Regions from separate parts of the Anaeromyxobacter sp. SG64 genome, predicted to be linked through region 2. Evidence: riboswitches for the same ligand, from Rfam matches in the RefSeq annotation. Region 2 holds a riboswitch; the other holds the start of a gene.
The links. Region 2 has a riboswitch for S-adenosylmethionine ahead of thrC (threonine synthase). Riboswitches for the same ligand answer to the same signal wherever they lie in the genome.
Positions count from the first base shown of each region.

Region 1: it holds a riboswitch for S-adenosylmethionine, as region 2 does, so the genes downstream of both, MNZ29_RS00325 (tetratricopeptide repeat protein) here and thrC (threonine synthase) in region 2, are expected to answer to the same signal.

Region 1 is NZ_JALCZB010000001.1:68,461-73,818, forward strand. Features, by position in the region: gene MNZ29_RS00300 (hypothetical protein) at 1-8, shown strand, start outside; gene MNZ29_RS00305 (SEC-C metal-binding domain-containing protein) at 119-664, opposite strand; gene MNZ29_RS00310 (nucleotidyltransferase family protein) at 864-1,163, shown strand; gene MNZ29_RS25100 (DUF86 domain-containing protein) at 1,186-1,392, shown strand; gene MNZ29_RS25105 (DUF86 domain-containing protein) at 1,332-1,493, shown strand; gene MNZ29_RS00315 (GTP pyrophosphokinase) at 1,705-2,136, opposite strand; gene MNZ29_RS00320 (cyclin-dependent kinase inhibitor 3 family protein) at 2,190-2,723, opposite strand; gene MNZ29_RS00325 (tetratricopeptide repeat protein) at 2,775-3,386, opposite strand; SAM riboswitch class I at 3,868-3,959, opposite strand; gene MNZ29_RS24160 (GH36-type glycosyl hydrolase domain-containing protein) at 4,042-5,358, opposite strand, start outside.
Region 2 is NZ_JALCZB010000007.1:55,671-61,028, forward strand. Features, by position in the region: gene cobA (uroporphyrinogen-III C-methyltransferase) at 1-326, shown strand, start outside; gene MNZ29_RS03755 (nitrite/sulfite reductase) at 337-2,175, shown strand; SAM riboswitch at 2,249-2,324, shown strand; gene thrC (threonine synthase) at 2,362-3,639, shown strand; gene MNZ29_RS03765 (MoaD/ThiS family protein) at 3,657-3,932, shown strand; gene moeB (molybdopterin-synthase adenylyltransferase MoeB) at 3,937-5,103, shown strand; gene cysK (cysteine synthase A) at 5,106-5,358, shown strand, end outside.

The DNA.
Region 1 (5,358 bases), on a different contig from region 2:
GGGACTGACGCGCAACTGGAGTGAGCTTCACGCGGCGGGGAGCCCGGGGCACGGGGCTCCCCGCTGTCGTTTCGTGATCGGGGATCCCGGACGAGGCGGGAGCGTCGTCCGTCTATGTTCAGTGAAGCTGACGCGTGGCATCGGCTCCGAGGGCGCAGCACCGCTTGTACTTCTGGCCGCTACCGCAGGGACACGATGCATTTCGGCCCGGGCGTGCCTCGCGCGTCGCGGGCCGCCGCGCGGACTTCGCCGAGGGAAGCGCGTCGGGGCCGGGCTGCCACAGTCGAGCTGTCTCGCGCTCGATCCGGTCGATATGCGCGCGCTGTGCATCGGTCAGCGCCCCACCGAGCTCCTCGATCGCGTGCGCGATCGCGCTCAGCTGCTCCGCCGCGCAGATGGCACAGTCGGCCTTCGCGACCAGGTCATCGGACTCGAGCGCGCGAACGAGGTGTGGAATCGCCCGGGCGTCGCCGTACCTCGCGAGGAAGGCAGCGCCACCGACGGGACTCTCGTCGAGCACTCGAACGAGAGCAGCAAGAATCCGATCGTCGCGAGCCTGCGTTCGGACCAGCGCCATCGCGAGCCGGGTGCGCTCCGCGACATCTCGCGCCGCGTGGAAGGAGGCGAGGAGGGAATCCAGCGATGGCTTCGGGCGAGTCGGCATGAGATCTCCGGCGAAGAGGTGAGCCTCCCGCGTCGTCCAGTCTGCGGACGAAGGGTCCGCGGTCCCGACGGCGTGTCCGCCGCCATTCCGGTCCTGGAACGCGAAGCGACTCGGACGGCGGGTGCATGAGCAATTCGCGTGCCGTCGGCAAACGACAGGACTGTGCTGACCTCGCGAACTGCGGTTATGATTCAAAGGGATGACCGTACGGATCCACATGCCGGAAGAGGCGCTGGCGACGTTTTGCCGGAAACATCGCGTCAGCAGGCTCGCGCTGTTTGGATCCGTTCTACGAGACGACTTCCGGCCAGACAGCGACGTGGACGTTCTCGTCGAGTTCCAGCCAGGGGCCCGGGCCGGGTTCCTGAAGCTCGCCGAGATGGAGCTCGAGCTCGGCGCCATGCTCGGCCGGAAGGTCGATCTGAGGACACCGGGAGAGCTGAGCCGGTACTTCCGCGACGAGGTTCTAGCGAACGCCGAGGTCCAGTTTGCGACCTGACGACGTCATCCGGCTGCGGCACATGCTGGACGCCGCGCGCGAGGCGATGTCGTTCGCGGCTGGACGCTCGCGGGGCGATCTCGAGCGCGATCGCGTGCTGGTCTTGGCGATAGTCAAAGACGTCGAGATCATCGGCGAGGCTGCCGCGCGGGTCAGCCCTGCACGACGATGCAGGCATCACACCCGGAGATCCCGTGGGCGCAGATCATCGCGACGCGCAACCGTCTGATTCATGCGTACTTCGACGTGGACCTTCAGGTCGTCTGGGACACGGTGACGGATGACCTCCCGCAGCTCGTCCGTCTGCTGGAGCCTTTCGTGCCGTCGTAATGCGGCAAGGTGCGAGAACCCGCGCTGAGCGACTTCATTCACGGGTGCCGTCACGGACGACCCGCCCGCCGAAGCGACGAGTCCTGGTCGTCCGGGAAGCCCGCGTAACCTTCGGCTGCGCTCTCATCGTGCATGCGTCGAGGCTAGCGGCAGTACGGACACGCTCGATCGCCGCCATCGTCAACGTGTGCCGCGTGTCGTGTGGTGCCTCCTACTTCCCGCCCGACAGCCGCTTCCACGCAGCCAGGTACCGCGCCATCCGCTCCGCATCCGCGGCTCCGAACGTCGCGAGCCTGCGGACGTCCATGTTGTCGAGAAGATCTGCGCGCTTCACCGTCGCGGCGAGCTCATCGAGGCGAACGCGCTCGATGAACGCCGCGTAGTCCTCTCCGGGCCGCTTCGTGAGCGCTACGATCGCGGTCACCTCGCGCTGCGGGTACCCGCGCCGTCGCAGCTCGTCGGGCGTGATGTCCGTGTCCTCGAGCACGTCGTGGAGCACGGCGACGCGCCGCGCCTCGTCGGTGCTCATCGCGAGCATGACGCGGAGCGGGTGGAGGATGTACGGGGCGCCGCCCTTGTCGACGGCATTTCGGTGCTTCTCGGCCGCGAGCGCGACTGCGTCGGCGACGGTGGGGGTCTGCATGGCGAGTCTCTCCTGTGTGTGGGTCAAGTCTCGGCCGCCGGCAATCCACGGGCTCATTCCAGGTCACCTCCGAACTCGCGGACGAAACGCTCCTGCGCGGCGTTCTCGATCGCGCGACCGCGAGCTGCGCGCACGATGGCGATGGCCTCCGCAGGAGGCGTGCCGCGCGCGACGAGGCAGGACGCGGCGATGGTCCCCGCTCGCCCGACGCCGCCCCAGCAGTGAACGACCACGTCATGCCCCCGCTCGAGCGCGTGCAAGATGCGGCCCACGAGCCGGCGGGCAGAGGCGAGATCCGTGGGCGCCCACATGTCCGCGATGGGATAGTGAATCCACCGGAGCCGCTCCCGGCGCGCCTCGCCGTCGAGGTCGCCGAGCTCCGCGATCTCGAACCGCTCGAGCAGGGTCACGAGCACCTTCGCACCGTGCACCCGCGCGATCGCCTCCACGTCCTCGCGCAGCCGGACGTCGGAGTCGGGGTCTCGTCCCGCCACCCAGCGGCCGGGCGCGCGCGTCAGGCCGAGCCGGCCCGGAAGAGCGAGCGCGGACGCGGGGAGGTAGTCGACGCGAAGCGCGTACGGTTCCATGAGGTCTCCTTTCTCCTCGAGAGTGGGGCGAGGCCCGAGCCGACGCATGGCTCAGGCCGACGCCGGGCCGGGGATCGCGAACGCGGGCTCCTCCTGGAGCGCCGCCGCCTCGAGGCGCGCCTGCTCGGCGCCGGCCGCGTCCCCGGTCGCCTTGGCGACGGCCGCCTTCGCCTCCCACGCCTCGCGCGAGGCGGGGTGGAGCAGCGTGACGGCGTCGGCGAGCGCGCGCGCCTCGGCCGGCTTCCCGGTGGCGAGGTGGTAGCGCACCATCGCGAGGTGCGACGGCACGTCGACGGTCCCACCCCGCTGCAGCAGCGCGTAGAGCCGAGGCGTCGACGCGTCGTCCGCGGCGCGCTCCAGGTCGGCGAGCGCCGCCTGGATGCGTCCGGTGATCACCTCGAACGAGTGGCGGAACGGAGGCGCCAGCGGGTCCTTGCCGATGGCGATGCTGATCTGCTCGAAGGCCATCTCCATCTCTCCCGAGTAGTCACAGGCCACCGCGAAGGCCCAGTGCAGGTGGGCGGAGTCGAGCCCCACCTTGCGGGCCTCGGCGAGGACCTCGCGGTACACGCTCACCGCCTCGTCCGCCCGCCGCTGCTCCACGAGGTCGTAGGCGCGGCGCATCTCTCCCAACAGTCGGTCCGTCGTCTTCCTGGGGGGCATCTCGTCTCCTCCTGCGCCGTCGCGGCGTCGTCGGTTGCGGACCGGTCGATCCCGGGCCGGTGAACGCTTCAGGACTGCCGTGCCGGACGCGCGGGGGAAGCCGCCGCGTGCCCGGAGCGCTCGTCGCGAGCGAGGGCGGTCGCGCGCGCGAGCGCCGCCTGCGCGCCGTCGAGGTCGCCACGTCGAATGCAATCGCAGGCGATGGCGAGGTGCGAGGCGACGCCGAGCGGATAGCAGATCATTGCGCAATCGTCTTTCCCGGGACGCACGGGTCCCGTCCCGCTGCCGGGCAGCGGGTTCGATGGTCTGGGCGAGGACAGGGGCGCCGGCAGGAACACCCTACACGGCGCACGGACAGGCCGAACCGGGCGCAGGCTGCCCGGGCGACCCGTACGGCTAGCGTGGCATCGCCTGCGCCCGTGGGGCGCCGCGACGATCACGCCGGGGTCCCGGTTACGTCGCTCTCTCGTGGGTCATGGGGCCTCCATCGCAGGCGGCATTGCCACAACCCCGGGATACCGGGAGCTGGCCGAGGGTCATCGGGCCGCCGCCCTCGCCTCGTCTTGATGGAATGACATCGAACATCGGAGTCGCAGTATTTATACCATTCGTCGCGAAATGTCAATCAACTGAGCAATCGCGCCCAATAGGGAGATCACCGTCCGTCCCGGTGTCCCACCCTCCCGGGACGAGCTGCAGAGCCAGCCGCTTCCCGGCCGGTGAGGTCCGGCTGCTCGGCGACCCCCATCACGACCCGCACCTCGTGCGTCCGGCCATCGTGGACGAGCGGGATCGCCCGCGGATCGACTGCCACGCCGTCCAGTTCCGCGAGGGCGACCCCGCGGCACCGCCGCTCGAAGTTGTCGACCGTGATCTCGTACCGCGTCGACCCGAGCCGCCAGGTGATCCCGTAGCCGGGCCAGGACGCCGGGATGCAGGGATCGAGCTCGAAGGTCTCGCCTTGCCTCCGGAGCCCGAGGATGCTCTCGAGCCCGGCGCGGTACATCCAGCCGGCCGATCCCGTGTACCAGGTCCATCCCGCGCGCCCCGCGTGCTCGGGGTGAGCGCAGACGTCGCCCGCGACGACGTAGGGCTCTCCCCGGTAGTGCGCGACGTCCGCGCCGGTGCGGGTGTGGTTCACCGGGTTCAGCATGTGGAACAGCTCGGCCGCCTCGTCGCCGCTCCCGAGCTTCGCGAGCGCCATCACGATCCACGCGGCGGCGTGCGTGTACTGACCGCCGTTCTCGCGCACGCCGGGCGGGTAGCCCTTGATGTAGCCGGGCTCCTGCCTCGACCGATCGAAGGGCGGCGTGAGCAGCACGACGACCTGGGCCCCTCGACGCACCAGGTGAGTCCGGACCGAATCCATCGCGCGGTCGGCGAGACGCGCCGGGGCGGCTCCGGAGAGCACCGCCCAGGACTGGGCGATCGAGTCGATCGAGCACTCGTCGTTCTGGGCCGAGCCGAGCGGTGAGCCGTCGTCGTAGTAGCCGCGCCGGTACCACTCCCCGTCCCAGCTCCGCTCGAGCGCCTCGGCGAGCCGGGCTGCCTCGGCGCGGTAGCGCCCCGCGCGATCGGCCTCGCCACGCGCCGCGCAGAGCGTGGCGAAGTCCTCGAGGACCGCGTGAAGGAAGAAGCCGAGCCAGACGCTCTCGCCGCGTCCCTCCCTGCCCACGCGGTTCATCCCGTCGTTCCAGTCGCCGCTCCCCATGAGCGGCAGGCCGTGGACGCCCGAGGTGAGCCCGCGCTCGAGGGCGCGCACGCAGTGCTCGAAGAGCGAGGCGTCCTCTTCCGAGACGCGGGGCTGGGCGTACGCGTCGTGAGCGCCCGGCGCGAGCGGCTCACCTTCGAGGAACGGGACGCGCTCGTCGAGCACGCCGGCGTCGCCCGTCGTGCGGACGTAGTGCGCCACCGCGTACGGCAGCCAGACGAGATCGTCCGAGCAACGGGTGCGCGTCCCGCGCCCGCTCGG
Region 2 (5,358 bases):
ACGGGCCGATCCTGGATCGGATGGGCGCCGAGACCTCGCTCACGCTCGTCGTCCTCATGGGGATCGGCGCGCGCGAGCGGATCGCGACCCGGCTCCTCTCGCGCGGGTGGGATCGGGAGACGCCCGCCGCGATCGTCCTCGGCGCGTCGTCCCCCGACGCGTTCGCCTGGAAGGGCACGCTCGCGGGGCTGCGCCACGCCGCGCTGCCCGATCACCCGGAGCTCCCCGGCACCCTCGTCATCGGCGCCGTCGCCGCCCTGCAGCTCACCTCCTCGCGCGCCGACGCGCGTGACCACGAACCGCTCGCGCCCGCGCAGAGCGCCTGAAAGGAGCCGCATGTCCCGCCCCTCAGAGCCCACCCCGCCCGTCCGGGAGACCTTCGCGGACGACCGCGAGATCGACGCCTTCGTCGAGACGCTCGGCCGCTTCGAGCGCGGTGAGATCGACGCCGACGCCTGGCGCGCCTACCGCGTGGTGCGCGGCGCCTACTCGCAGCGGCAGGACGGCCTGCACATGCTGCGCATCAAGCTGCCGCAGGGCGCGACCTCCGCCGCGCAGCTCCGCGCGCTCGCCGACGTCGCGGCGCGCTTCTCGCGCGGCTACGGGCACGTGACGACCCGCCAGAACTTCCAGGTGCACTTCGTGCGGCCGGCGGACCTCGAGCCCGCGCTCCGCCGGCTCGCGGCGGACGGCGTCACCACCTCCGGCGCGGGCGGCAACGCGGTCCGCAACGTGGTCGCCTGCCCCCTCGCCGGCGTCTCGCCGGACGAGCTCTTCGACGTGACGCCCTACGCCGAGGCGGCGACGCGCCACTTCCTGCGCCACCCGCTCGCGAACGCGCTGCCGCGCAAGTTCAAGATCGCCTTCGAGGGCTGCGCCGAGGACCACGTCGCGACGGCCATCCACGACCTCGGCTTCCGCGCGCGCGTGCGGACCGAGGGCGGGCGGACCGTGCGCGGCTTCTCGGTGACGGTCGCGGGCGGGACGGCGTCCCTGTGCACCTCCGGCGCGCCGCTCGTCGACTTCCTGCCCGCGTCGGAGCTCCTCGCGCTCGCCGAGGCGATCGTCCGCGTGTTCCACGCCCGCGGCGACCGGGTGAACAAGCAGCGCAACCGGCTCAAGTTCCTCGTCCGGTCGCTCGGGTTCGAGCCCTTCCGCGCGCTCGTCGAGGAGGAGCTCGCGCGCGTGCGGGCCGAGGGCGCCCCGCGGCTCCCGTTCGATCCCGACGCCGCGCCGGCGGACGCCCCGCCGCCCGCGCACGCGCGTCCGGAGCCTCCCACCGCCGCGGAGATCTCCGCGCGCGTCGCCGCGGCGCCGCCCCGCGGCCCCGGCGAGCCGCCGGCGGTCCTGCCCGTGCTCGCGCCGTCGCCCGCGGCGCTCGCCGCGTTCCGCGCGACGAACGTCCGTCCCCAGCGCCAGCCCGGCTTCTCCGCGGTCACCGTGTCGCTCCCGCAGGGAGACGTCACCGCCGCGCAGCTCGAGGTGCTCGCGGACCTCGCGCTCGCGCACGGCGACGGCGCCGTCCGCTTCGCGAGCGACGGCAAGGTCCTGCTGCGCTGGGTGCCGTCCGACGAGGTCCCCGCCCTGTTCGCGCGGCTCGCCGCGGCGGGGCTCGGGCGCGACGGCGCGCGGAGCGCCGCGGACGTCGTCGCCTGCCCCGGCGCGGACGTGTGCCGCCTCGCCGTGACGCGCACCCGCGGGATCGCGCGGCTCGTCGAGGAGCGCGTCCGGCAGCGGCTCGGCGCGCCCGGCCTCGCCGCCGCGCTGCCGGTCCACGTCTCCGGCTGCCCGAACGGCTGCAGCCAGCACCACCTCGCCGCCATCGGCCTGCAGGGGAGCGCGCGAAAGCTCGGCGGCCGGGCGGTGCCGCAGTACTTCGTGCTCGTCGGCGGGGGCGCGGAGGACGGCGTCGCGACGTTCGGGAAGCTGGCGGGCAAGGTGCCCGCGCGGCGCGTCCCCGAGGCGGTGGAGCGGCTCACGGCGCTCTACCTCGCCGAGCGGCGCGAGGGCGAGGCCGCCGGGCCGTTCTTCTCCCGCGCGCTCGATCGCGTGAAGGCCGTCGTCGCTCCGCTCGAGGCGCTCAGGCTCGAGGACGCCGCGCCGGAGGACTTCGTCGAGCCCGGGGCGAGCGACGACTTCAGCCCCGAGACCCAGGCGGGCGAGTGCGCCGCCTGAAAATGGAGATCCTCCGCTTGACGGGAGGCTCGTCCGCTAAATAGGATGACCACCGATCGCCGCAGCCGCGGCGATCGGAGTCCGTGGCGATTTGCGGCGTATTGCGGCCACGTTAAACCAACCGCTAAAAAGCCCCTCCCCGGCTGCCTGCAGTGCCGTCCGGCGAGGGAGAAGGAAGTCTCCAGCATGTCCTCGTCCCTCGCGGCCGCGCCCCGCGCGGCGTCCGCTTCAGCGGATCCGCACCGTCCGGAGCTGTCCCCCCTCGTCTGCCGCCGCTGCGGCGCGCGCTTCGAGCCTCGCCCCGTGGCGGTGTGCGAGGAGTGCGTCGGGCCCCTCGAGCCGGCGTACGAGAGCGACCGCGTCCTGCCCACGCGCTGGCAGATCGAGGCGCGGCCCCGCTCGATCTGGCGTTACCGCGAGTGGCTCCCCATCCTCGGCGAGCCCGTCCTCTCGCTCGACACCGGCTTCACGCCGCTCGTGGACGCGCCGGCGCTCGCCCGCGCGCTCGGCGTGCGGCGCGCGCTCGTGAAGAACGACGCGGTCTCCCACCCGACCCAGTCGTTCAAGGACCGGGTGGTGGCGGTGGCGCTGAACGCCGCGGCGGGGCTCGGCCTCGACACGGTCGGCTGCGCGTCCACCGGCAACCTCGCGAACGCCGTCGCCGCGCAGGCGGCGCGCGCCGGGCTCGCCGCCTGGATCTTCATCCCCGAGGACCTCGAGCTCGCGAAGATCGTGGGCACCGCCGTCTACGGCCCGCGCCTCGTGCGCGTGCGCGGCACGTACGACGACGTGAACCGGCTCTGCGCCCAGGTGGCGGATCGCTTCGGCTGGGGGCTCGTGAACCTGAACCTGCGCAGCTACTACGGCGAGGGCTCGAAGACCATGGCCTTCGAGATCGCGGAGCAGCTCGGCTGGCGGCTGCCCGACGCGGTCATCGCCCCGATGGCGGGCGGCTCGCTCGTGACGAAGCTCGACAAGGGCTTCCACGAGCTCGCCGGCGCCCACCTCGTGGACGGGCCGCTGCCGCGGATGTACGGGGCGCAGGCCGCCGGGTGCGCGCCCATCGTGAACCTGTTCGAGAAGGGCGGCGAGGCGATCGAGCCCGTGGTCCCCCGCACCATCGCCCGCTCGATCGCCATCGGGAACCCGGCGGACGGGCCCTTCGCGGCGAGGGCGATCCGCGCCTCGGGCGGCGCGGCGGCGGCGGTCACCGACGAGGAGCTCGTGCGCGGCATCCGCCTCCTCGCCGAGACCACCGGCGTCTTCACCGAGACCGCCGGCGGGGTCACCGTCGCCGCAGCGCTGAAGCTCGCGCGCGAGGGTAAGCTGCGCGCGCAGGACGAGCTCGTGCTCTGCATCACCGGAAACGGTCTCAAGACCATCGACGCCGTCGTCCCCGCCCTGCCGGAGACGCCGGTCATCTCAGCGAAGCTCCGCGAGGTCGCGGCGCTCGTGGACGCCTGATCCGAGGAGAGACGAAGATGCCCATCACCTTGAGGCTCCCCGCCGTGCTCGCGAAGGCCGCCGGCGGAAAGACCGTCCACGAGGCGCGCGGCGCCACCGTCGGAGAGGTCGTCGGCGACCTCGCGGGCCGCTTTCCCGAGCTCGGCCCCCGGCTTCGCGATGCGAAGGGCGAGCCGTACCCTTACGTCATCTTCTACCTGGACGACGAGGACATCCGGTTCCAGCAGGGCTTCGCGACGCCCGTGCCGGACGGCGCCGAGATCGTGGTCGTCCCCGCCATCGCAGGAGGCTAGCGAGATGTCCATCGGCCGCACCGCACAGGAGCTCCCGCCGCTGTCGCAGGAGGAGATCCTCCGCTACAGCCGCCACCTCATCATCCCGGAGGTCGGCGTCGAGGGTCAGCGCCGCCTCAAGGCGGCGCGCGTGCTCATGGTGGGCGCGGGCGGCCTCGGCTCGCCCATCGGGCTCTACCTCGCCGCCGCGGGCGTCGGCACCCTCGGGATCGTCGAGTTCGACGTGGTGGACGCGACGAACCTGCAGCGCCAGGTGCTGCACGGCACGAAGGACGTCGGCCGCAAGAAGGTCGAGTCCGCCCGCGATCGGATCCGCGATCTCAACCCGCACGTGGAGGTGGTCGCGCACGAGGCGTGGCTCACCTCCGAGAACGCGCTCGAGATCATCCGGGACTACGACCTCGTGGTGGACGGCACCGACAACTTCGCGACGCGCTACCTCGTGAACGACGCGTGCGTGCTGCTCGGCAAGCCCAACGTCTACGGCTCGATCTACCGGTTCGAGGGCCAGTCCACGGTGTTCTGCACGGACGCGGGCCCCTGCTACCGCTGCCTCTACCCGGAGCCGCCTCCCCCCGGGCTCGTGCCCTCCTGCGCGGAGGGCGGCGTGCTCGGGATCCTGCCGGGCCTCGTCGGGCTCGTGCAGGCGACCGAGACGGTGAAGCTCATCGCCGGCATCGGCGAGCCGCTCGTCGGGCGGCTCCTCCTCGTGGACGCGCTGGGGATGCAGTTCCGCACGGTGAAGCTCCGCAAGGACCCGCGCTGCCCCGCCTGCGGAACGCGCGAGATCGAGGAGCTCATCGACTACCAGCAATTCTGCGGGATCCGCGGCGGCGAGGACGAGACGGCCGGCGTGCCCGTCCTCACGGTCGCCGAGCTCGACGAGCGGCGGCGCGGCGGCGCCGACCTCGACCTCGTCGACGTGCGCGAGCCGCACGAGTGGGACATCGGCCGGATCGAGGGCGCGCGCCTCGCGCCGCTCTCCTCCTTCGCCGACGCGCTCCGCACCTTCGACAGCGCGCGCGACGTGGTCCTCTACTGCAAGAGCGGCGTGCGCAGCGCGAAGGCGGTGCGCCAGCTCCAGGAGGCAGGGTTCAAGCGCGTGTGGAACCTCGAGGGCGGCATCCTCCGCTGGAGCGAGGAGATCGACCCCACCGTGCCGCGGTACTGACCGTGCCCGCCTCCGCGCGCCCCCGCGCCGCCCCGCCGCTCGAGACGATCCTCGACGCCGTGGGCGGCACGCCCGTCGTGAAGCTCCGCCGCGTGGTCCCTCCCGGCGCGGCGGAGGTGCTCGCGAAGCTCGAGTCCATGAACCCGGGCGGCTCGGTCAAGGACCGCATCGCGGTCGCCATGATCGAGGCGGCCGAGCGCGACGGCCGGCTCGCGCCCGGGGGGCGCGTGGTGGAGCCGACGAGCGGGAACACCG